Regions from separate parts of the Gracilibacillus sp. D59 genome, predicted to be linked through region 2. Evidence: riboswitches for the same ligand, from Rfam matches in the RefSeq annotation. Region 2 holds a riboswitch; each other region holds the start of a gene.
The links. Region 2 has a riboswitch for cyclic di-GMP ahead of ACTWP4_RS02785 (LuxR C-terminal-related transcriptional regulator). Riboswitches for the same ligand answer to the same signal wherever they lie in the genome.

Region 1: another riboswitch for cyclic di-GMP. It lies ahead of ACTWP4_RS12615 (hypothetical protein); the one in region 2 lies ahead of ACTWP4_RS02785 (LuxR C-terminal-related transcriptional regulator).
Region 3: another riboswitch for cyclic di-GMP. It lies ahead of ACTWP4_RS11590 (PP2C family protein-serine/threonine phosphatase); the one in region 2 lies ahead of ACTWP4_RS02785 (LuxR C-terminal-related transcriptional regulator).
Region 4: another riboswitch for cyclic di-GMP. It lies ahead of ACTWP4_RS17600 (anti-repressor SinI family protein); the one in region 2 lies ahead of ACTWP4_RS02785 (LuxR C-terminal-related transcriptional regulator).

The regions. Positions count from the first base shown of each region.
Region 1 covers NZ_JBQQCK010000006.1:229,351-234,748, reverse strand. Annotated here, with positions in the region: gene ACTWP4_RS12625 (SH3 domain-containing protein) at 1-1,244, opposite strand, end outside; gene ACTWP4_RS12620 (hypothetical protein) at 1,246-1,833, opposite strand; cyclic di-GMP riboswitch class I at 2,413-2,499, shown strand; gene ACTWP4_RS12615 (hypothetical protein) at 2,529-3,020, shown strand; gene ACTWP4_RS12610 (DUF5667 domain-containing protein) at 3,039-4,112, shown strand; gene sigI (RNA polymerase sigma-I factor) at 4,283-4,990, shown strand; gene ACTWP4_RS12600 (anti-sigma-I factor RsgI family protein) at 4,990-5,398, shown strand, end outside.
Region 2 covers NZ_JBQQCK010000001.1:618,585-623,982, reverse strand. Annotated here, with positions in the region: gene ACTWP4_RS02795 (GH92 family glycosyl hydrolase) at 1-1,285, shown strand, start outside; gene ACTWP4_RS02790 (LPXTG cell wall anchor domain-containing protein) at 1,366-2,049, shown strand; cyclic di-GMP riboswitch class I at 2,467-2,555, shown strand; gene ACTWP4_RS02785 (LuxR C-terminal-related transcriptional regulator) at 2,651-3,280, shown strand; gene ACTWP4_RS02780 (YveK family protein) at 3,484-4,248, shown strand; gene ACTWP4_RS02775 (CpsD/CapB family tyrosine-protein kinase) at 4,223-4,915, shown strand; gene ACTWP4_RS02770 (tyrosine-protein phosphatase) at 5,249-5,398, shown strand, end outside.
Region 3 covers NZ_JBQQCK010000006.1:23,035-28,432, reverse strand. Annotated here, with positions in the region: gene ACTWP4_RS11605 (carbohydrate ABC transporter permease) at 1-109, opposite strand, end outside; gene ACTWP4_RS11600 (ABC transporter ATP-binding protein) at 106-1,239, opposite strand; gene ACTWP4_RS11595 (hypothetical protein) at 1,466-1,693, shown strand; cyclic di-GMP riboswitch class I at 2,475-2,560, shown strand; gene ACTWP4_RS11590 (PP2C family protein-serine/threonine phosphatase) at 2,725-3,558, shown strand; gene ACTWP4_RS11585 (flagellar assembly protein A) at 3,561-5,398, shown strand, end outside.
Region 4 covers NZ_JBQQCK010000012.1:10,946-16,343, reverse strand. Annotated here, with positions in the region: gene ACTWP4_RS17605 (NAD(P)/FAD-dependent oxidoreductase) at 110-1,324, opposite strand; gene ACTWP4_RS17600 (anti-repressor SinI family protein) at 1,677-1,802, opposite strand; cyclic di-GMP riboswitch class I at 1,838-1,929, opposite strand; gene ACTWP4_RS17595 (alpha/beta fold hydrolase) at 2,035-3,546, opposite strand; gene ACTWP4_RS17590 (hypothetical protein) at 3,795-3,983, shown strand; gene ACTWP4_RS17585 (phosphotransferase) at 3,980-4,996, opposite strand; gene spoVID (stage VI sporulation protein D) at 5,060-5,398, opposite strand, start outside.

The DNA.
Region 1 (5,398 bases), on a different contig from region 2:
ACTTTTTTCCGCCGAACTGCTTCTTTAATAAAACGAATATAAAGTTCACTCATTGAATGAAATCCCAATTGCTTCACATCGCTGTCAAGTATATACAGATATAATTCCTGAAATAATTGTTTCGTCGTGTTATAAAAACTATCAAAATGACCATTCTTGTATTCTTCCAATAAAGCTTCTTGATAACTAATGTAATAGTACATATGTGCGAGGTAGATGGCAGATTGCCCATCCTTGACTTCAACTCTGGTACTAACCGGGTTATTTTTTACATATTGAAAAAGTTTTTGTGACACTTGAATAGCTTCCTGCCACTGTCTATATTTTAATAAATGTTGAATCCCGTTGGTTGTTTTTTTCGTCCAGACGGTTAATTCTTCTATTTCCTGCTCTGTAATGGTTAGTTGATATGTCGGTGTTAATAGAGCTAGTCCACTAAAGGTCAATCGTTGTGTAGCAAATTGATCATTTACCCGTATGATGGTACCACCATAAAGAGCCATCATTGCCAGTTTGTAATGAAGCTCAAGCTCTTGTAAAAAGGAATTAAATCTATCAATATAATGATTCCAACCTTGAATTACCTTATCCATTGATTGATGGATTTGAGTTTCACTATCGTCTCCCATTAAAGCACCAACACCAGCCCCAGCAAAAGGGATGCCAACTAACAATCCAAGTAGTGAAGCACCACCTTTAATAATGGATTTTCCCTGCTGATCACTTTTAACACGATCCATAACGATTGCATGCTGACCAATTTTATCTGTATATTTCTTTAAAGCATTTGTCAGGTTATTAATATGAAGTAATATTCCTTGTTGCAACCCATTGAAAAAAGGAGAAGGGTATTGATAGCGTAGAAAAATTTCTCCATATTCACCCTCAGACATTGCTCGTATAAATTGTATGTAGTCTGATTCCAGTTCATCAAAGCTTAATGCTGTTTGCAAATCCTTTGATACTTTCCCTGGATCGGTATAATCAAAAAAGTTACGAATGTATCGCTGTTGATCTTCTGTTGTTGGTTTGTCTGGAAAAGAGTCTTCCAATCTACTTAAGGATTCGTATCGATGGCGAAGCTGGTCCCATACACGATTCATTGCATTTTCTGTAACGTGGTCGACATATGCAATTACTTCCTCCCAGCAGGGTTGGGACAAACGTGACTTTAAATCACTTACAATCAAGTCATATTCTTTTGCTGGGTCTTTGAAATAGTTTTCTAGTTTTGAAACTGCCATCTTATAAGAACTCCAGTACGTCAAGTGCGTCTGATCCGTCCATCGCAGTCCCTAAATCAGCACTAGAGATTTGTGATGATACAGCTTCAATTTCACTGAAATGGTTTTGTAAGTCAAATCCACTTGTATAACTTTCGCTATCAACAAAAGAGGAATCTATATGAACCTGAGATTCACCTATCACACTGTTTTCGGAAGTGCTAAACATAGTACCACCACTTGGAGCAACAAAATCAACCCCATCTCCAGTGAAATTAGGTTGTAATGTACCTATATGCTCTCCATTTTGGTAGTAATTTTCTTGTCCGAAAATCGAAGAACGGCTTGTAATGTCATTGTCAATCCCAGTAAAGTCAAAAGTAGTGCCACCTTCAACATTCTCTCTTACATGTGCTGTTTCTCCATTTGCAAAATGGAATGTTTCACCACCGGCAGCATTAGGCATCGTTTCCAAAATAGGATTACCATTAATGTCAACGAAAGAACTGCCACCGAAGAAATTCTCCTTTACATAATACGTCTCAGACATTGGTGCAATAGACGTATCATTTTGAAATAAATCATTCATAAAATCAGAACCATAATTCAATATAATCACCTACTAATAAAAATAGTAAAAAAGACATATGATTATTATATCAAATATCTTAAAATAAAGAAATTTTAATGTGCGGGTAGGAAAGGGAAAACTTTTTAATGGCAAAAATTTTATTTACCCCGGCTTATATAATTAAAAGTGCGCAATAAAGCGAGTATGCGCACTTTTTTTTGTGATTATTTTTTTACGATACTTCTCAATATTTTCTTTCCTTCAGGGGTTAAATAAACTTTATTATCCTCCAGTAATTGCTTGGCCATACCTGCCGTCATTGGTTTTGCTTGTTTTGCCAACGTTTTTCCTCCTTTCTGTTACATGTCATTATATGTACAAGTTAACCTACTTGTAAGAGCAAGCTACACTAAGGTAAATGTGGATTTTATCAAAAGAAGTCAGGGGTCACTTGTTTCTTTTAAAATAGTTTCTTCTTTAAGGTCATATAAAACTGTTTACTAATACTAGAACGTTCATCATATTTATTTTTTTTAACTTTTTATATTTTAATTTTTTATAGAAAAAATTTTGTTCTCCCCCCTTTTTCAATACAAGTCTTTCGTATAGATAGTTGAAAAAGGAGAAAGGCAAAACTGTTAAAAAACAGTGACGCAAAGCTATAGGGGCTAATGTGAAGGGTCACAAAGCCAGCCAGCTACCAAGAGATAATGATAGTGAATGGGGGTGAAGCGTTGAAACAAGTGTTGATAGTATCCTGTTTGTTCTTTTTAATGGCATGTGGTCAAGGGGAGAGTGCCACGGATCTTGGGGAGAATACCGGACAAGCAGAAAAGCAAGATGTACTGTATGAAAATGATGTTTTCCAAATCGGTGGAGTAGATGGTTGGTCAGTTGAGGAAGAAGCCACCGCTGAGCAAGAGCAGAACATCGTTTTTTCAAACGGGACAACAAGGGTAATTGTTTCGTCGGTAAGTAAAGAACAAACGGTGGATCTATTAAAAAAGAACGTTCTATCTTCTTTTTCTAAAAAAGCGGAATTAATAGAAGAGGATGAGAATTACTTAGCTGTTCAAACAAATAGAAATGAAAATATACGTGGGGATATATATTTTCATCAAGGTTCGAAACATAATGTGATTTTTACTTTCATGACTCCTGAACAGCATTATCAAGAAAATAAAAAGCAAATAAATGCATTCAATGAGAGTATTCAAATATTTTAGATGGAGGGAATAGCTGATATGAAGCTAAAAACATGGTTATCGGCAGCAACAATTAGTGTATTAGTTGTAGGAAATACTGCATATGCAAATGAAGTAGAGGAAACGATTACCCCAGATGAGGAATTATATGATACTGCTCTATTAATTGAAGAAACAGAGCTGGAACTGACAGAAGACCAAACCGAAAGAGCGCTATTATTAGACGAGTTTGTGAGTGACCGTTTGAATGAAATAGAAACTTTAATTGACGAAGGTAATATTGAAGAAGCTGAACAATTAATCGAACAATATGAAGAATATTTAGATCGATTAGAAGGTGAATTAGAAGCTGCAGAGGAAGAGCAGGAAGAATCAGAAGAAGAAGCAAATGAAGATGATGACGAAGTAGAAGAAGTGGAATTACCTGATTCAGAAGAAGCGGATGATGAAAACGAAGACTCCGATCAAGAAGAGAAAGAGGAAAGCACGGAGGATCGAGATGAAGCAGAAGATGAATTAAGAGATAATGCCAAACAACGTACTATCAAACTTCAAGCTTTATTAGAGCGCGATGATTTACCAGAACAAGCAAAAGCAGGTATTGCTAAAGCACTTGAGAATCAAAAGCGTGCTGAAGAAAATTATCTTCGAGCAAAATCAAAAAATGAAGATGAAGAAGACGTAGATCAACCGGAAAATGAAGATATCGTTGAGGAACAAGAAGATGATGAATCAGAAGAAGCAGAAGAAACTAAATTAGCAGAAGAAGTACAGGAACAAGCTATTAAAAAAGCCGAAGCAGAACAACGAAAATTAGAAAAAGCTGAAGAAAAGGCAGAGGAAAAAGCTGAACAAGCACAAGAGAAAGCAGAAGAAAAAGCTGAAAGAGCGGAAGAAAAAGCGGAAAAAGCACAAAAGAAATTAGAAGAGAAACACAAAAAAGCAGAAGAGGCACAAAAAAGAGCTGAAGAAGCAGAAAAAGAAGAAGAGAAAGAAGAACAAGAAGTAGAAGAGCAAGAAGATGATGATGAACCTGAAGATGATTCTAAGGCAGAGTCGGAAGAAGATGACGAGAATGATAGATCAGAAAAAGAAAAAGGAAAGGAAAGATAAAGATATTATCGATTTTTTTCGACAAAATTCCAAAAATATCTTTACCCTTAACTATTTATAGCTTACATTAAATATAGAAATGCTTTATCCTTTGACATCTATTAATATCTTTGAGGATAAAGCTTTCTTTTTTGGTGCTCATGAAATAGTGGATAAGGGAGAGGGGCAGGATGAAGCAAGAAGACATCGAGCATTCCATCACGGAGATACAAAAAGGGAATGAATTAGTTCGAGAACAGCTGATTCAATATTATCAACCATATATATTGAGTGTGGTAGGAAAAGTATGTAAAAAGTTTACAACATGGAATGATGACGAGGCGAGTATTGGCTTAATCGCCTTTAACCGTGCAATTGACACGTATGATCCTGGAAAAGGGAGAACTTTTCTTAATTATGTCTATTTAATTATTCATCGAGAATTGATCGATTTTTTTAGAAAAGAAAATCAATATCAAGATCTAATTAAGAATGGTGAAAAACTTCTCGAAACAAATCATGTGCAAGAATCGGTAAAACAATATCAACAAGAAGAACGGATTAGCAATATAGCGGAAGAAATTATTGATTTAAATGATCAATTGTCATGCTTTTATATACGTTTCGAGGAATTAGAATCATATAGTCCAAAACAGAAGCGAACAAGAAAAAAAGTGCTACAAATAGCTGAAGATTTTATTCAAAGAGAAACACTGGTAGAACAATTATTTCGACGTAAGCAATTTCCGGTTAAGGATTTTGTAACACTAACTAAATATCGTGTCAAAACCATCGAAAAATACCGAAAATATATTATCGCAATTATTATTATTTTATTACATCCTGAATGGAAGAATTTACAATCGTTTATAAGTGATAAAGTAAGGGGGGAGAAGTAGTGAAGCAAAAAATCAAAGGTGTGGTCATGGAGGTTCAGCAACATCAGATTGTATTGATGTGTGATGATGGTACTTTTCGTAATGTTCCTCGTGAAAAACATGACATGCCAGTTATTGGTGAGTATGTGACGTACCGAATAAAAAAAGCCCCTTTACTTCAATGGAATAGAAAAATGGTACTACCCGTTGTATCTTTAGCAGCAATTTTATTGTTTATCGTTATGAATGGATCTTTTTTCCAACCGAATCAACAAGCATATCTACTTGCGATTGATATCAATCCAAGTATTGAAATATCATTAGATGAAGATTTCAATGTGCTCGATATAGTTGCGTTAAATGACGATGCAAACCGTGTGATTCAAGACTTGGACATGGAAGGCCAAAAAATCGATAAGGCAATTAATG
Region 2 (5,398 bases):
ACTGAAAACAGAAGCAAATAACGGTGGTGTTGTAGTAGCAAATACTTTTGATGGCGCATGGCTTGCTTATCAGGATGTAGAATTCGGTATAGAGGGTACAAACCAAATTACGGTGGAATATGATGCGCCGACATCAAGAGTTCCAGCTGGAAGTAGCTTAGAATTCCGTCTCGGTTCCACCAAGGGCGAGCTAGTTGGCACATTAGAATTAGATACCACTGGCAATGGTTGGGGAAGCTATACGACGAAAACGGCTTATTTAGATAAAGTCGTCACAGGTAAACAAGATTTGTTTGTCCTTATGAAAGGTGACACAAACAGTAGTCAACCGTACATTGGTAATTTTGATCGTTTTACATTGGCATATGAGGATGTTCGTGCTGACTATAAAAAACTGGAATTAGAAGACAATGATAATTGGTCAACTGAAAATAATCCCGCTAATGATAGCCCGATGAAAACAGAGAATGGAAAAAGTGGCGAGCAAGTGGCAAATACATTTGATGGTGCATGGTTGGCTTATGAAAAAATGAATTTTGGTAGTGAAGGTGTCAGTCATGTTGCTGTGGAATATGCCAGTAACTCAGGAAACAGTGCATCTGATTCAACGATAGAGATTCGTTTAGATGCAGTAGATGGGAAGTTAGTCGGCACAGTTGAAGTACCACCAACTGGTGAGGGCTGGGGAACCTATCAAACAGTTACTGCCTCCTTGGATGAGAACGTAACTGGTGTACAAGATGTGTATTTCGTACTCAAAGGTTCGACTGACTCTACTTATAAATATATCGGTAATTTTGATAATGCGAGCTTTTTCAACCAGGAAGAAGCGGAAGATAATGTAGTAATAGAGTTAGAGAATCGAAGTAATTGGACAGACGAAGTAAATTCATTCAACAATGGCCCATTGAAAATAGAAGGAAACAATGGTGGAACAGTTGTTGCGAACACATTTGATGGTGCATGGTTGACGTTCAACGATGTCAATTTTGGAGATGCAGGCAAAAAGTATGTCGACATAGTGTATGATGCTCCCTCGCAAAAAGCACCTGATGATGTAGTTGCGGAGATTCGATTAGATGACAAAGATGGTGAATTGATTGGGACAGTTGATCTAGCCAATACAGGAAGTGGTTGGGGAACTTATCAAACAGCCAGTGCCACGTTAGATAAAGTACTGACAGGCAATAAGACCATTTGTGTAGTCTTTAGTGGTTCTACTACATCAGAACTTCGATATGTTGGTAATATTGATAAAATGATCTTTTCTAATATTGTTAAGTAGCCTAATGATTACGTGAAAATGAAACATTAGCATAATTGATTCTCTTATAAGGGGATGAATTTAGAAGGCGAGGAGAAAAAGTGAAATTACGTATTATTTCGATACTTTTCATGACGTTGTTGATTGCTCAAATGCCAATGACAGTATTTGCTGCAGCTGTATCTTTGGATATGGATAAGAATGAAATCAGGGCAAGTCAAGAGCTTGAAGTGTCAGGAACAGCGACAGAGTTAGAAGAAGTACTAATTAAAATTGTTGCACCTGATGAAGCTGTTTATTATATGGATGTGTTAACGGTCGAAGATGGTGAATTCCAATCAACTATCGGTTTTCCGACGACTGCTAATGGAGATACAGCTGGCGATTACACCGTAATTGTAGGGTATGATGAAATTCAAGACACAGCTACCGTTGCTCTTACATGTGAAGAAGATTGTGATAACGGTGGAGGAGGTAATAACGGAGACAATTCTGACAATGATGGAAATAGTAACAATGGGGATAACTCAGACAATGCTGGAAACGGTAATAATGGAGGCAATTCTGACAACAATGGGAAAGGAAATAACGGAGATAACTCCAACAACAGCAGTAATGGAAATAATGGCAATAAATCCTCTGATAATAGCCAAAACAAGTCAAAAGAAGCTGAAAGTAACTTGCCAGACACAAGTACTTCCATTTACAATTTTCTGATAGTAGGTTTGATATTGTTAGTCTTAGGTAGTGGCGTTGTTTACTATCAAAAAAAGAAAAAAGCATAATTATTACGATTAAATAAATTGCGTAGTCAAAAGCTACGCAATTTATTTTTTGAAACTAAAAGAGCATTATTGGTATAATTCATATAAGAGTATTAGTATGAAATCGCGCAGTAATTTGTTCGGTATATCGATTATAACTAGTCAATAGCATAAGAATATCATACTACTCTCTGCGTCATATCACTTATGAATTGTCAAAATAGATAATTATCCACAAAAAACAACAAAATAACTTTCTCGCATCAACAACAAGAAACATATATCGACAAAAAGGAACAAAAAATATGAGTATATAAACCTGTATAATTTCCAATTAATTTACACTAAATAAACCAAAAGGTTTATTTTGACAAATATATCTTCCTACTTATTGAAATAAATATAGGAAAACGGTATTATATAAAACAGAAGTGAATAGTAAGAAAAAGGCAAACTACTTGAAAAAGTAGGTCGCAAAACCTAGGGTCTAAGGGGTTCAATTTACCTATGGCAGCCTGGTTACCTAAATTGTTCAAACATATGCAAAAGTTATTTAGGCTATTTCTGTACTATTCAGAAATAGCCTTTTTATTTTCAAAAAAGGAAACAGGAGGAAATATCAATGCGTATAGCTATACTGAAAGAAGCTTCTATATATCGAGAAGGATTAGTAGGAGTGCTTTCAAGCGAGTTTAAAGCGTATGATATCATTGCGGTTGAGCCGAAGCAGAAAGAAAAACTCCGAGATTATATTATCGACCTGCTCATCATTGATATTGACACAGATACTGATACCATAAGCTTAATTAACACATATACGAAAAACAACAAAAAGATAATTGTCTGGACAGAAGATACTCACCATCAAGACCTTACTGAGTTATTTAAAATGGATCTTAATGGATATTTCTTCAATGGAATGGAAAAGGAAGAACTTATTCATGCAATTCAAAAGATCATGTCTGGGCATCATTATATCCATGAAGACCTCACGCAAATTCTTTTGGGAGACTACCGTGAAATCCATAGCCGTAAAGAAAGACGACCAGTGGGTGTATTCACAAATCGTGAGTGGGAAGTGATGGAACTCTTAACTCAAGGATATAGTAACAATCGTATCAGCCAGAAATTATACATCACTGACAAAACGGTTAAAAACCATATCAGTTCGATCCTGAGAAAATTAGAAGTACCTGATCGAACAAATGCAGTGATCACCGCATTAAAAAATCAATGGTTCCATGTATCTTAATGAAAGAAAAGCCTGTGTATGAGGGTTGCATAGGCTTTTTATTTGTGTGTATGACAATTATGACATATAAAAACACTTAAAAATCTCAAGATAGTTATGTCAAATAAAAACGGTTTATGTTATAATTCCGTTTATGATGTGTTCGTATACAATGTCATGGGAAAATTCATCTTAAAGAACTTTTATGCGGAGGTTACGAAATAATGGAAGAAACGATATCACTCAAAGAAATTTTCGAAGTCCTGAAAAAACGTCTATTACTTATAGTATTATTAATTGTTGGTGCTGCCGGTATCAGTGCCGTCATCAGTTTTTTTATTTTAACACCGACCTATCAATCTAGTACACAATTTATTGTCAATCAAGATACAAGCGAATCTGAAAGTGTTGACCTTAATCAGATTCGATCTAATGTAGAGATTATCAATACGTATAATGATATTATCACCAGTAATCGTATCCTAGATCAAGTGGTGGAAGAGATGAATTTAACGATATCTGCAGGAGCGTTAGGCGGTAAAATATCGTTAAACACCTCGCAAAATTCTCAAGTTGTAACGCTGACAGCAACTGACTATGACCCGGCGGTAGCGGCAGACATTGCCAATACAACAGTAGAAATCTTTCAAGAAGAATTACCGGGTCTAATGAATGTAAATAATGTAAATGTTCTATCAGAAGCGGTTGTTCCAGCAAATCCACAACCTGTCAACCCGAAGCCTATGCTAAATATCGCAATCGCTATTGTGATTGGTGCAATGGTCGGGGTAGGACTAGCATTCTTATTTGAATACTTAGATAATACGATTAAAACCGAACAAGATGTAGAAGACAAATTGGAATTGCCGATTCTTGGAGTAGTGTCGCATATTGAGGAAAAAGATATGATGTCATTAGGACAGCCTGTTTCCATCAATCAAAAAGCAGAGAGGGGGAGCGTAAGTGGCCAGAAGAAAAAAACAGTCTAAATTAAAGAATGTAAGGCACTTAATCACGAAAATGAACCCACGCTCTCCAATTTCAGAGCAGTATAAAACGATTCGAACGAATTTACAATTTTCTTCTGTAGATGGGGAATTAAAAACGATGCTTGTAACATCTTCAGGACCATCAGAAGGAAAGTCATCAACGACAGCGAATCTAGCAATTGTGTTTGCGCAACAAGGAAAGAAAGTATTACTAATTGATGCGGATATGCGTAAACCAACATTGCACTACACTTTTCGAATCGATAACCGAAGAGGATTAAGCAGTGTGCTAGTGGGCGAATCAAGTTTGCAAGAATCAGTTACAAGCAGTGATGTAGCAGGGCTGGACTTGTTAACTTGTGGGCCGATCCCGCCGAACCCATCTGAATTATTAGGTTCCAAAGCGATGGAAAATCTTATTTCCAATGCCGGTTTGGATTATGATTTAGTACTCTTTGATACTCCGCCTGTTTTAGCAGTAACTGATGCCCAAATTCTTGCTAATATTTGTGATGGTGCAGTAATGGTTGTTCGTAGTAACCAGACAGAATACGATGCTGCCACCAAAGCAAAAGAGTTATTAGATGTAGGTAACGCGAAATTGTTAGGTGTTGTGCTAAATGACCGAGAACAGAAAAAAGGTCACTATTACTATTACGGAAATTAACCAAAAAACCTTTCGATCAATATTAAATTGGTCGAAAGGCTTTTTTTATGAAAATATAAAGGTACTGTGAGACCTCCAGTTATCTATTTCCTACCCTTATTCTGCGCAAATCAATATCAAATCACATATGTTCGTTTCGTATAATTTTATACGAAGCGCTAAAACTCTTCTTCTATGGAACCCCCATAAAAATCAAAGTAAATTCTAATGGATATAAATAACAATAATATCTTGAATTGTTCCTTTCCATTTTATAACGGATATGTTATTCTTTATATAGAACAGGTCTAAAGTCTTGTTTAGTTGGTAGAATAACAGGGAAGGGTGATACTAATGTTGGATATAAATCCATATATTATTCCAATTAATCATGAAAGTGTGTCAAATATTACCTCGTCAATCGCTATAGTGAAGAAAGCTGAAAAAGCTGGAGTAAAAAAAATCATTGCATCACCACGATACATACAAGGAAATCAAGAAATT
Region 3 (5,398 bases), on a different contig from region 2:
GAATAATAGATGGCAATAAATATAAAATTGCTGATCTCCAATGAACGAATCTCCACTTTGTATCTATTTTATTAAACGATTTTTCTTGTATTTCCGCTGTACTTTTCATACAATTCCCTCTTGAACATGTTGATGTTGAATATTTTTTGGACCTTGAAGTAATTTTTCCGTGGATCCATCATAGATACAAAGCGAATCTGGATCTAGTGTCAATGTTAATGTCTGACCAACTCTAATATCCCATTGTCCATACCATTTGGCGTACCAAATCGAATCTTCATTCCATTTAAATTTCAGCAATGTTTCTGTACCTAAAATTTCTACATGATCGATGGTTACTTGAAAGAATAAATCCCTACTGGCAGTTTCTTCATAATTTCTTATGTTCTCAGGGCGTATCCCTACTATTACATGATCACTACTCAAGTCTGACATAGTTAAGCGATCAACAGATAATGAAATTTTCTCACTAATTTTTATATGTGAGGTGTTTTTATCCACCAGCCCAGTCGTTAAATTCATCGGTGGTGAACCAATAAATTTTGCGACAAAAGGATTTGCTGGTGTATTGTAAACATCGATTGGTTTTCCTACCTGTTGAATTACTCCTTCATTTAATACCATGATGCGGTCTCCCATTGTCATTGCTTCGACTTGATCATGGGTAACATAAATTAAAGTGAGTCCAAGTTTTCTCTGTAATTCACGAATTTCGGAACGCATATGAGCTCTTAATTTTGCATCTAAATTGGATAAAGGTTCATCCATCAAACAAATGGGGGGGTTGGTAATAATAGCTCTTGCTAAGGCAACTCGCTGCCTTTGACCGCCTGATAAATGACGTGGCTTTCTTTTTAAATAATCTGTTAAGCCTAGCATTGCAGCAATTTCATAACACTTTTCCTTCTTTTCTTTTTTTTGCATTTTTTTTACGTCTAAACCAAATGTTATATTATCTTCTACTGTCATATGTGGATAGAGGGCATAGTTTTGAAAAACCATTGATAGTTCACGTTTACTAGGCGGGAGGTGGTCTGCTCTATTGCCATCAATCAATATCGACCCAGAGGTTATTTCCTCTAATCCAGCAATCATTCGTAACAGTGTACTTTTCCCGCATCCTGAAGGTCCAACAAGTACAAAAAATTCGCCTGGTTCAATTGTTACACTAACATCTTTGACAACAAGTTGTTCTTTGTCATAGCTTTTATCGACTTGTTTTAGTTCGACAGAATACATAATAAATTCTCCTTTAATAGATTAGCTTGTATGTCATTGCCGATTATAAAGAAGTTTTATAAAGAGGGTATTAACATAGTGTAAAAAAATATATACAAAAATTAACAATTTTTATCATGAATTAATAAAAATCGAGAAAAAACACTTTCATAATCGGCAAAATATTGTATGATAGTATTTGTGAAGAAAATATGAAATACGTTTATTGTTGTAATGAGGTGTAAATGTGGACATAATTAAAGAATCAATGAGTTTGCCTGTCGATAATTTTTTAGGCATGCTAATATATGCTGTAATATTTATGTTGGTGGCGGGCCTTGTATTTAGTTTGGCATTGAAATTTATTCCTAACCGTTTCCCGTATGCTGTAAAAAGTTTAATCGTTTTTATAGCTATTATTATTAGTTTAATTGTATGGTGGCAAATGATTGTGGAACCTGGTTTGAATCTATAAGAAAAGTAGATTGCCCGTATAGCGACTGATAGACTATGCCCTTGAAACACTGATGAATCGTTGTTGTCTTTCTTCTAGGGGCACGATGAACAAAAAGTATTGATATTGATCACAAGACGATCGAAGCTAGTCGATGAAAAGGCTACTAGACCTATAGCTTTCACTATCGGTGAGTCTCTCAAGTTGCTGAAGTTAACATTTGCTTCCGTATATACTTGCTTCTCGAATTGATAAAAAAGCCAGTTTATCATAATGGCTGGCTTCCTATCTACACCGTAGAATAATTTCTTTTAAACCTCCGCTAAATTCTTTTCATTAATTCGGCTTTATACTTCCCAAAAAACTTTTATTGTTGAAATGATGTAGAATCATTAGCTTAATGTTTAATAACGAACAATCAGGTGAAAAGTAATGAAAATGAACTAGTAATATTGTGGTAATATATTGATAGACTGAAAAGCGTACTCAATTAAGGAAAATTGTTAAATATAAAGTGAGACTATGATCAGTAGGTATTTTGACCTCCACTGATCATTAGCGAAACTTATCAGGGTGTTAGCGTCTGTTATCCCTAAACTTATTCTTGTGTTACTTGAAGCTTGAAGTGGCTGGTCTTACAGACTGTTAGCACCGTGATAAATTTTAGAGAGAAGTGATATAAAAGTATTAGGGGGTTGATCTAAAATACTGGTAAACGGTCATCATTAATACATTGTCAATTATTGACGCCAAGACAATTTTCTTTTAGAATATAGGTATGGAATCATGACTTTTTTACTACTAACGATAATGGCAAACTTATTGAAAAATAAGGACGCAAAGCCCAAGGATCTAAGGTCATACGACTACGATAGCCGGGTTGCCGAAGGGTAGGAATACAAAATGATATAGTCCTTTTAATGTATGTCATTTTAAATCCACCTTTTCAGGTGGATTTTTTTATATCTTCAGCCAATATCCTAATTCGATAGAGTAATATCAATACTCTAAGAGTTTTTAAATATTAAAAGCAATATGAGGAGGTGAACAACTTGTTCGGCAAACATTTGCAAACAAATTACCAATATAATGAGCAAATGGATAATACTCTAGCGAGAGAAATAAAACAGGCGCGTAATATTCAGATGAAATTACTTAACGGTAAAAAACCTGAAATAGACGCAGGTGAAATAACCGGTATTTCGATACCAGCTCGATTAATTGGTGGTGATTATTTTGATTTTCATACTTTGCCAAATGGCAAGATACGAATTGTGATTGGAGATGTAATGGGTAAAGGAATTCCAGCAGCAATGTTAATGATCCTTACACGAGGCGTTTTTCGAAGTTGTGCCGAACATCAATGTTCTCCTAGTAAAACATTGAAAGTAATGAATGATGCAATGTATAACGATCTTCGTACATTAGGTTCATTTGTTACACTTCTATGTGCCGATTGGGACCCTAAGGAAAAGACGTTAACATATGCGAGTGCAGGACATAATCTTCCTATTGTAATAGATCGGAATCTTAACGAAAAAAAATTGCCGGCAATTCGGGGCGTTATGTTAGGTGGCCTACCCGAAACAAGTTATCAAGAAGATATGATTACACTGTATGAAGAAGATATTGTCTTTTTTTATACTGATGGAATTATTGAAGCTCAAAATGAACACGGAGAATTATTTAAAATTGACCGGTTGATTTCAAGTTTACAACAATATCAGCATTATAAAGCAGAAGAAATTGAAGAGGCGATACAAGAGGAAGTTAAGACGTATACAAATGGTGTTGTGCAAAAAGATGACATTACAATGGTCGTATTGAAAATAAAAGTTGATAACGATCAACTCACTATTAAAAATATTTCTGGTGAGGAGGGATAGCAATGAACCAATTAGTTTCTAAGGGAAAATCAGTAGAAGAAGCCATATCTCGTGGATTAAAGTTAATGGAATTAAATAAAAAGGATGTCAATATTGAAATAATTCAATTTGATACAGAGGGCTTTATGGGAATAGGTCGCAAACAAGCTATTGTTAAACTATCCAAATCATCGAATGAAAAGTTATCCACTGAACCTCTATCAATGGATGAAATGATTGATAATGCTATATTACGAGAAGATGATGATCTGATAGCTAAGGAACCTAATGAAGTACATAGTTGGGAAAATAAAAAAGAAGGTACTGCATGGATTATCGATAATGAACTTCATATTAAGAGTACAGACCAAAAGTATGCCACCGCTTCCATTTCTGAAGATGTATCCTTATATAAAAATGGGCAATTAATCAATAAAAAAACGATCCTTTTAAGTGAAGAAAATTCTTACCATATTGAGTTTGAACCAGTAAAGGAAAAATCAATGTCTTGGAAGATATCTATTTTAAAGAATGGTTTGGAAGCAATTATAGAGGTGTTTCCAGGTGAAAAAATTAGTCAAAGGTTAAAAGATTTTCCGCCAAGTGATCATATTAATATTGAATTAGAACATCATAGGGAAATTATTAATACACTCACCAGAGATGATATTATTAATGAACTTGAAAGGCAAAATATCACTTTTGGTTTAAATGATAAAGCGATTGAGCATGCAATTAAAACTCAAGAGCAAGGTAAATTTGTCGTTGCATTAGGAAAAGAGCCTAAACATGGGTTAGATGGTGAGTTGGAATTAAAAGTTGATATTAATGCAGAAAATGGGCTAGTGGAAGATGAACAAGGAAATGTGAATTTTAAAGAAGCGAATATTATTCCTAATGTCGAAGTTGGAACGATCATGGCAATTTTACACCCGCCTATTCCTGGAATTTCAGGTCGCACGGTAGAAGATACAGAAATCCCAGCAAACAAACCAAAAGAATTAAGAGTTGTACCTGGAAAAGGTGTAGATTTAATCGATGATAAAATCATTGCTTCGGAATCGGGAAGACCGGCAATTGAAAAAAGAGGCATGACAGTCAAAGCGATGATTATGTCCAAATTAGTTCACGACGGAAATGTGAACATTGCATCAGGTAATATCCGTTTTAGTGGAGATGTTGAGATTTTAGGAGAAATAGAGGAACAAATGATTGTAGAAGCAGGCGGAGATATTTATGTCCACCAATCTGTTAGTGAATCGACTCTGACAGCTTCAAAATCTATTATTGCAAAAGGAAACGTCATTAATTCTAACCTTACGGCAGGAAAACATCATCTTTTAGTTATTGAATTAGGCCATTTACTTGCAATATTGGAAAAACAATTAGGAAAAATGATTGTCATTATCCAGCAATTGACCAGTTCAAAAGCGTATAAATCACAAGAAATTAAGATAAAAGGGTTACAACCGTTAATTATCTTATTATTGGAAAAGAAATTTAAGGATTATAAAACTACAGCAAGGAAATATGTAGATATCGTTGAAAAAGCTGAACAATATATTGAAGAGCCAGAATGGAAGAAAATAGGTTATGATTTAAAGACTAAATTTCTTTCGTTATCAAATGAAACAATAACTATTTCTCAATTAAATATATTACAAAATTTAATGCATGAACTAGCAAAGTCAACAGAATCTGAAGTAGAACCAAACTCTTATATAACGTTATCAGATACTATCAATAGTAAAATTTACTCAAGTGGTAATATAAATATTATCGGTAAAGGATGTATTAATTCCAAGATACATGCAGGTGGAGCTCTTAAAGTAAATGGTATTTTAAGAGGTGGAGAAGTATT
Region 4 (5,398 bases), on a different contig from region 2:
TATCTTCCATTTTTCTAGAAACGAAAACATAAGCAATGGTTGCAACTACTGTTAATAATGTATAAAATAATGTATTTTTCATTCGACTTCCTCCTCTATTATAGTTCTATTAAAATGGACGAAATTTACCCTTTTTCAGTACAAGTGTTGGTCCACCTAATAAGAACAGATAACGGTCATCAATCACATTTTTCATCACTTTTGCCTGCATTCCATATATTTTATTGCCATCAAATACAGTACCCATTGCATCACTTCCGCCTAAAGATGCAACCGTTCCTTTATCATCAAATTTAAATTCCTGTAATGTACCTCCGTAAATCATGGTCTTAATATTATGTGCACAAACATCTGCTTCTTGTATAGCAATTTGCGCAGTCGGAGGGTATGGTTTGCCAGTTTCGTTATTCATAACCCATGCACAATCACCTAAAATAAACACTTCGTCATGGCCTGGAGCACGTAATGTTGCATCCACATTAACTTTACCCTTAGTTAATTCAAAACCAGATTCTCCAACAATACGATTAGCTTGTACACCACCAGTCCAGACAATAGTACCTGCTGTAATTTCCTCTTCATCTTCACCGACGATAACTGAATCAGCTTTCACTTCTTTTATCATAGTTCCGAGCTTAAATTCTATACCGCGATATTCTAGAGATTCTTTCGCATAACTTAATAATTCTTCATTAAATCCAGGTAAAATCGTTGACATTGCTTCAACATCAATAATTTTCACATCTTGACGTGGAATATCATATTTTTTACATAATAGCGGAATACGTTCTGCTAATTCACCCAAAAATTCAATGCCGGTGAAACCTGCACCACCAACGACAATTGTTAGCATACTTGGGTCTGGATTTGTCTCATTACGATAACGAGCAAACTGATACTCAATGTGATCTCGAATCATGCGACTCGTATCAACACTTTGAATGGAAAAAGCATGCTCTTCCATTCCAGGAATACCAAATGTGGCCTTTTCAAAACCTAAACCTATGACTAAATAATCGTAGCTTATTTCACCGTTTTCTAGTTGGACTGTTTTGTCTTCTTTATTGATTTTTATAACCGTATCATGCACAAAATTTACTCGACGAGTATTAATGACATCTGAAATCATGATTCGAGAACGATTGACATCAATTGTTCCTGCAGCAACTTCATGTAACCATGTTGTTTGATAATGATAATTGTGTTTGTTAACTAATGTAATCTCAACTTCTTCTTGTGAAAATTGTTGAGTTAATCGCTTAGTTGTCATCATTCCTGCATAGCCTGCACCAAGTACAACTATTTTAGGTTTGTTTCCTATCATCGAATCCTTCCCTTCCTGTTTTAGACCCATAATAAACTACGATAGTTTTCACCTTTTTTACAATTTGTATGTATCATATCAATCGCTGTCAGTATATCAAAATTAAATTCCCTCGTCTAATAAAGTGAGACTTCCATCACAGGGTTTTATGGACAATTTGCGCTATAATAAACTATACCCCAATTTGAGACAATAACACATTAATTATATCGTGGAAGTGGTTAACCATCGATGCGGAATAAATCTCTCGATAATTCGTTTAGTTTCTCGATGTTAGACATCCTCGTCTATACATTCATAGTTTTAAACAAAAAGAAAAAACCCACTTTTAGGTAGGGTTTTATTCGTTGTATTACACATTGGATTTACATTCATTCTTTTTTAGGAATTCACGCACTTCTTCTATCGTATAACCACTCTCTTTCGCTTTTGCCATCAAGTAAATCCATTCATAATCAACGTTTATTTTTGTTGGCATAAACGTATTCCCCTCCTAAAATACACTACAGTATTTCAGGCAGCTCAGCCATCCGAAAACTTATGTATTATTATACGGATCTGTAACTTTGCGTCCCTACCTCTCAATAGGTTTGCCTTTTTCTGATCATTTCTGTACAACATATAACTTCAAAAAATAAGGATATGATTTTATCTATGGTTACCTTGTTATCATACCATTCCTATCATTACACTTCCATTACAATTACATTTTAGGTATCAAAACTGGATTTAAAACCGAAGTGTTCCAAAAGTTCTCTGTATTGTAATTCTTTTTGCTTTTCACCTATGTTCTGATACCAGTCTACAAGAAACTCTGCCATTCCGGCCCAAATTCGTTCTAGTTGATGATAAATTTGTTGAAAATAATCTTCATAAAGACCAGGGAAAAAATTATCTGAAGCAATTTTTAGACATTCCTCATATATCTCAACTTTTTCGATTCCCTTTGACAATTTTAAACCATTCTCAAGTTTTTGCCGATATACTAAATAATCAGTATTAATAGTACCACTGATTACTACATGCTCTCTTTCTGTAACAACTATTGGTTCATCTTGACTTATCTGAGCAGGCTCAAGTATTTTCTTTAAATGATGTAAAGAGACCCTCAATTGATTTTTAGCTTTAGTTAAAGATAAATTAGGCCAAAAAGCATCGCAAAGCTCATCTCTTGTAACCGATTTCTGTAAAATTAAATAAGTAAAAATTACTTTTGCTTTTCTTTTACCCCAACCTTGAACAATAGCCAGACCATTTATAATAACTTCAAAACGGTGTAACATAAGAACGGAAATGTGATTTACACGCTTATCCAGTCGTTCAATTTGTGCTTCTAATTCTCTCTCCATTTCAAATTTTAACTCAGATAGATATTTGTATTTAACCTTATTTTTAATACTTTTCTGTTGAATAAACTGATGTATCCATTTCGCCACGATAGATGGTTGATCCAATTGAACGACAAAAGATGCATCAGGTACGGTTAAAAACCTTGCAGAAGGCACAGCGTTTAATGTCGCACTAAATAGTTCTGGAGGGTAAACAGGGTCTTCTGAACCAACTAAAAGCAATAACGGCTTATTCATCGCTTGCAATTGCTTCCGTGCCATTTCAATATGACTTGTATTAAACAATTCAAAATAGACTTCTTTGTTAACTTTACGATATCCTTCTCTTAATATACTTTTATTTTCTTCCGTGGTATTATAACAAATCTGTGGAATTAATTCTTCTCCCAACACCTCTAGGCTCTTAGAATGATTACTAATTTTTTTTCGATTGGTAACTTGCTTCTCTCCCAATTTCTTAGGATAGTTAATGGGAACTGCGATTAATGTTAATGAAAGAATTTCTTCTCGATACTGATGGGCATATTGAATGGCAACAAAACCACCTAAACCTTGTCCAATTAGATGAAATTCATTAATTTGGAGGTAAGTTTTTAAATGCCTTAGATCACGGCACATACGGTCTAGTATTGGCTTCTCACCAGAATAATCACTAAGCCCATGTCCTGGTAAATCCAACAGAAGAATATCATAATCCCTTTCTAACAATGGTAAAATAGGCCCCCATGAATTAAGATGCAATCCTAATCCATGAAGCAAAACAAGTACATTTTTCTTGTTTGATTCATTTGAATGAAGCCATTTGTAATGAATCATAAACCCTTCACTATTAAGATATGATATATTATCACCCCCATCAAAGAACACCGACACATTTCATTAACTCCATATTACCTATTATCATGTATATATTCGACATTCATCTATAATATTCCTGCATGACAACTTTGTTTTAAGAAAATGGGACTAGGTATTTATTATGAAATTACAAACGTCACATACATAGTTAATCTTTTTATTGAAAAAAATTCTTTTAAATTTGCAAATAGGTGTACGCTTCGATTTTCGCTGCATAAGCTACAATATACATTTCTTTATTTTATCGTGAATGAGGTGATTTTTTGGCTCGTTATTATCGCTATCGTCTACCACCTTGGGCTCGAGAATGGATATTAATTTGTGAACGGTGCACTCCTCCAATCGTGATTTTTCAGGGGATACGAACTTTATTTATACCAACAACGTTCGATGTTTTATTGTTAGGAATTTTGATTGGTATCCTGATTGCTTTTCAATTAGAATGGATCTAGTAAGTTTCTTCAAATTGCTCTGATTTTAATGTTTCATAAATAAATTCCTGTAACTGAAATGCAAATAATAACTTACGATATTCCCGTTCAATTCTAATAGAGCATGTTACATTATTTTTATTTCTGGATGCCTGCATACTTGTTAGTACCTCTTGAATCCAATTAGATGGTGAAAGCAATTGTAAAACTAATAAAGATTTTTCATAATCCGATAAATCAATATAACGACAATAGATAGAAAACGAATCAGTTATTTTCCCCATATCACAGTCATGGAATTGAAATAAATATTGATAATATTTCACTAAATCATATGTTGGAGAAGTCATAAAAGCATCTTCCCAATTCAAAAAATACGTGTTGGTTTGTGTATTGACATAATGGGAAGGTTGTATATTTCCGTGGCATAATGAATATTTCATCTTCTCGGTTTCTTCCATTACATCCAAATAAATTTCTTGCCACCTTTCCAGTTGATTGAATGTTTGTTCTATATCCCGGTAATACATGCAAACTTGTAACTCATATGGGGACATAAAACGCTTTGCTTCAAAATATCGAACGTACTTCAACATTTGATCCCGATAGGTAGCTAACTCTTGCTGAAATTGTTGCGCGATAGTAGTCTTATTTTGTTTCAGTGGTGCAATCTGATGATAATCCATAGTGGCAGCGTGAAGACGACCGATTGCATGCATAGTAGTTGCATACTCATCAACTGGTTGATCCATGTACTCTTTTTCCACCCATGGCATCAGGTAATAGATATGTTTTTGATCCTGTACAAATGGTTGTTTATTTTTGGCATAATGAATGGGAACAAAGCCAAGTATCTGTTTTTGTTGTATAAATTGTTGAATCGCTTGCCATCTTCCTAGATCATCAGGATTTAGTCTTGACTTTTTCAAAGCATACTGTTGGGAATTCGCTTTAATTTTAAACACTCTTTCAGTTACCTGCTCGATTTCTTCCGGTTGTAATTGAAATCCATCTATAATTTTTGACCAATCCATTTTGTTTCCTCCTTCCAAATATGAAACAAAAAATCCCTTGACTGGCACCAAGGGATTAAAGCTTTATTCCTCTGAGATTATTGGAATATAAATTAATTGACCTGCAGATACATCTTCTTCTTCCAGACGATTCGTTCTCATAATTTGTCTTGGAGTTACTTCATAACGCTCAGCAATGGTTTGCATCTGGTCATCAGGTTGCACAATATATAATTTTAGTCGAGTATAGTTTGAACTTTCTTCTCCTGCGAAAATATTCAATAAATAGGATGTATCATCATTTGTCCGCTCTTCTCTCGCTTGGACATGAAGTTTTTCTTCCTCTTCTTCCAGTTCTTCATCTTCACTTTCCAAAACGACATCTTCTTCTGACTCTCTAACTAACTCCGGTTCCTGTTCATC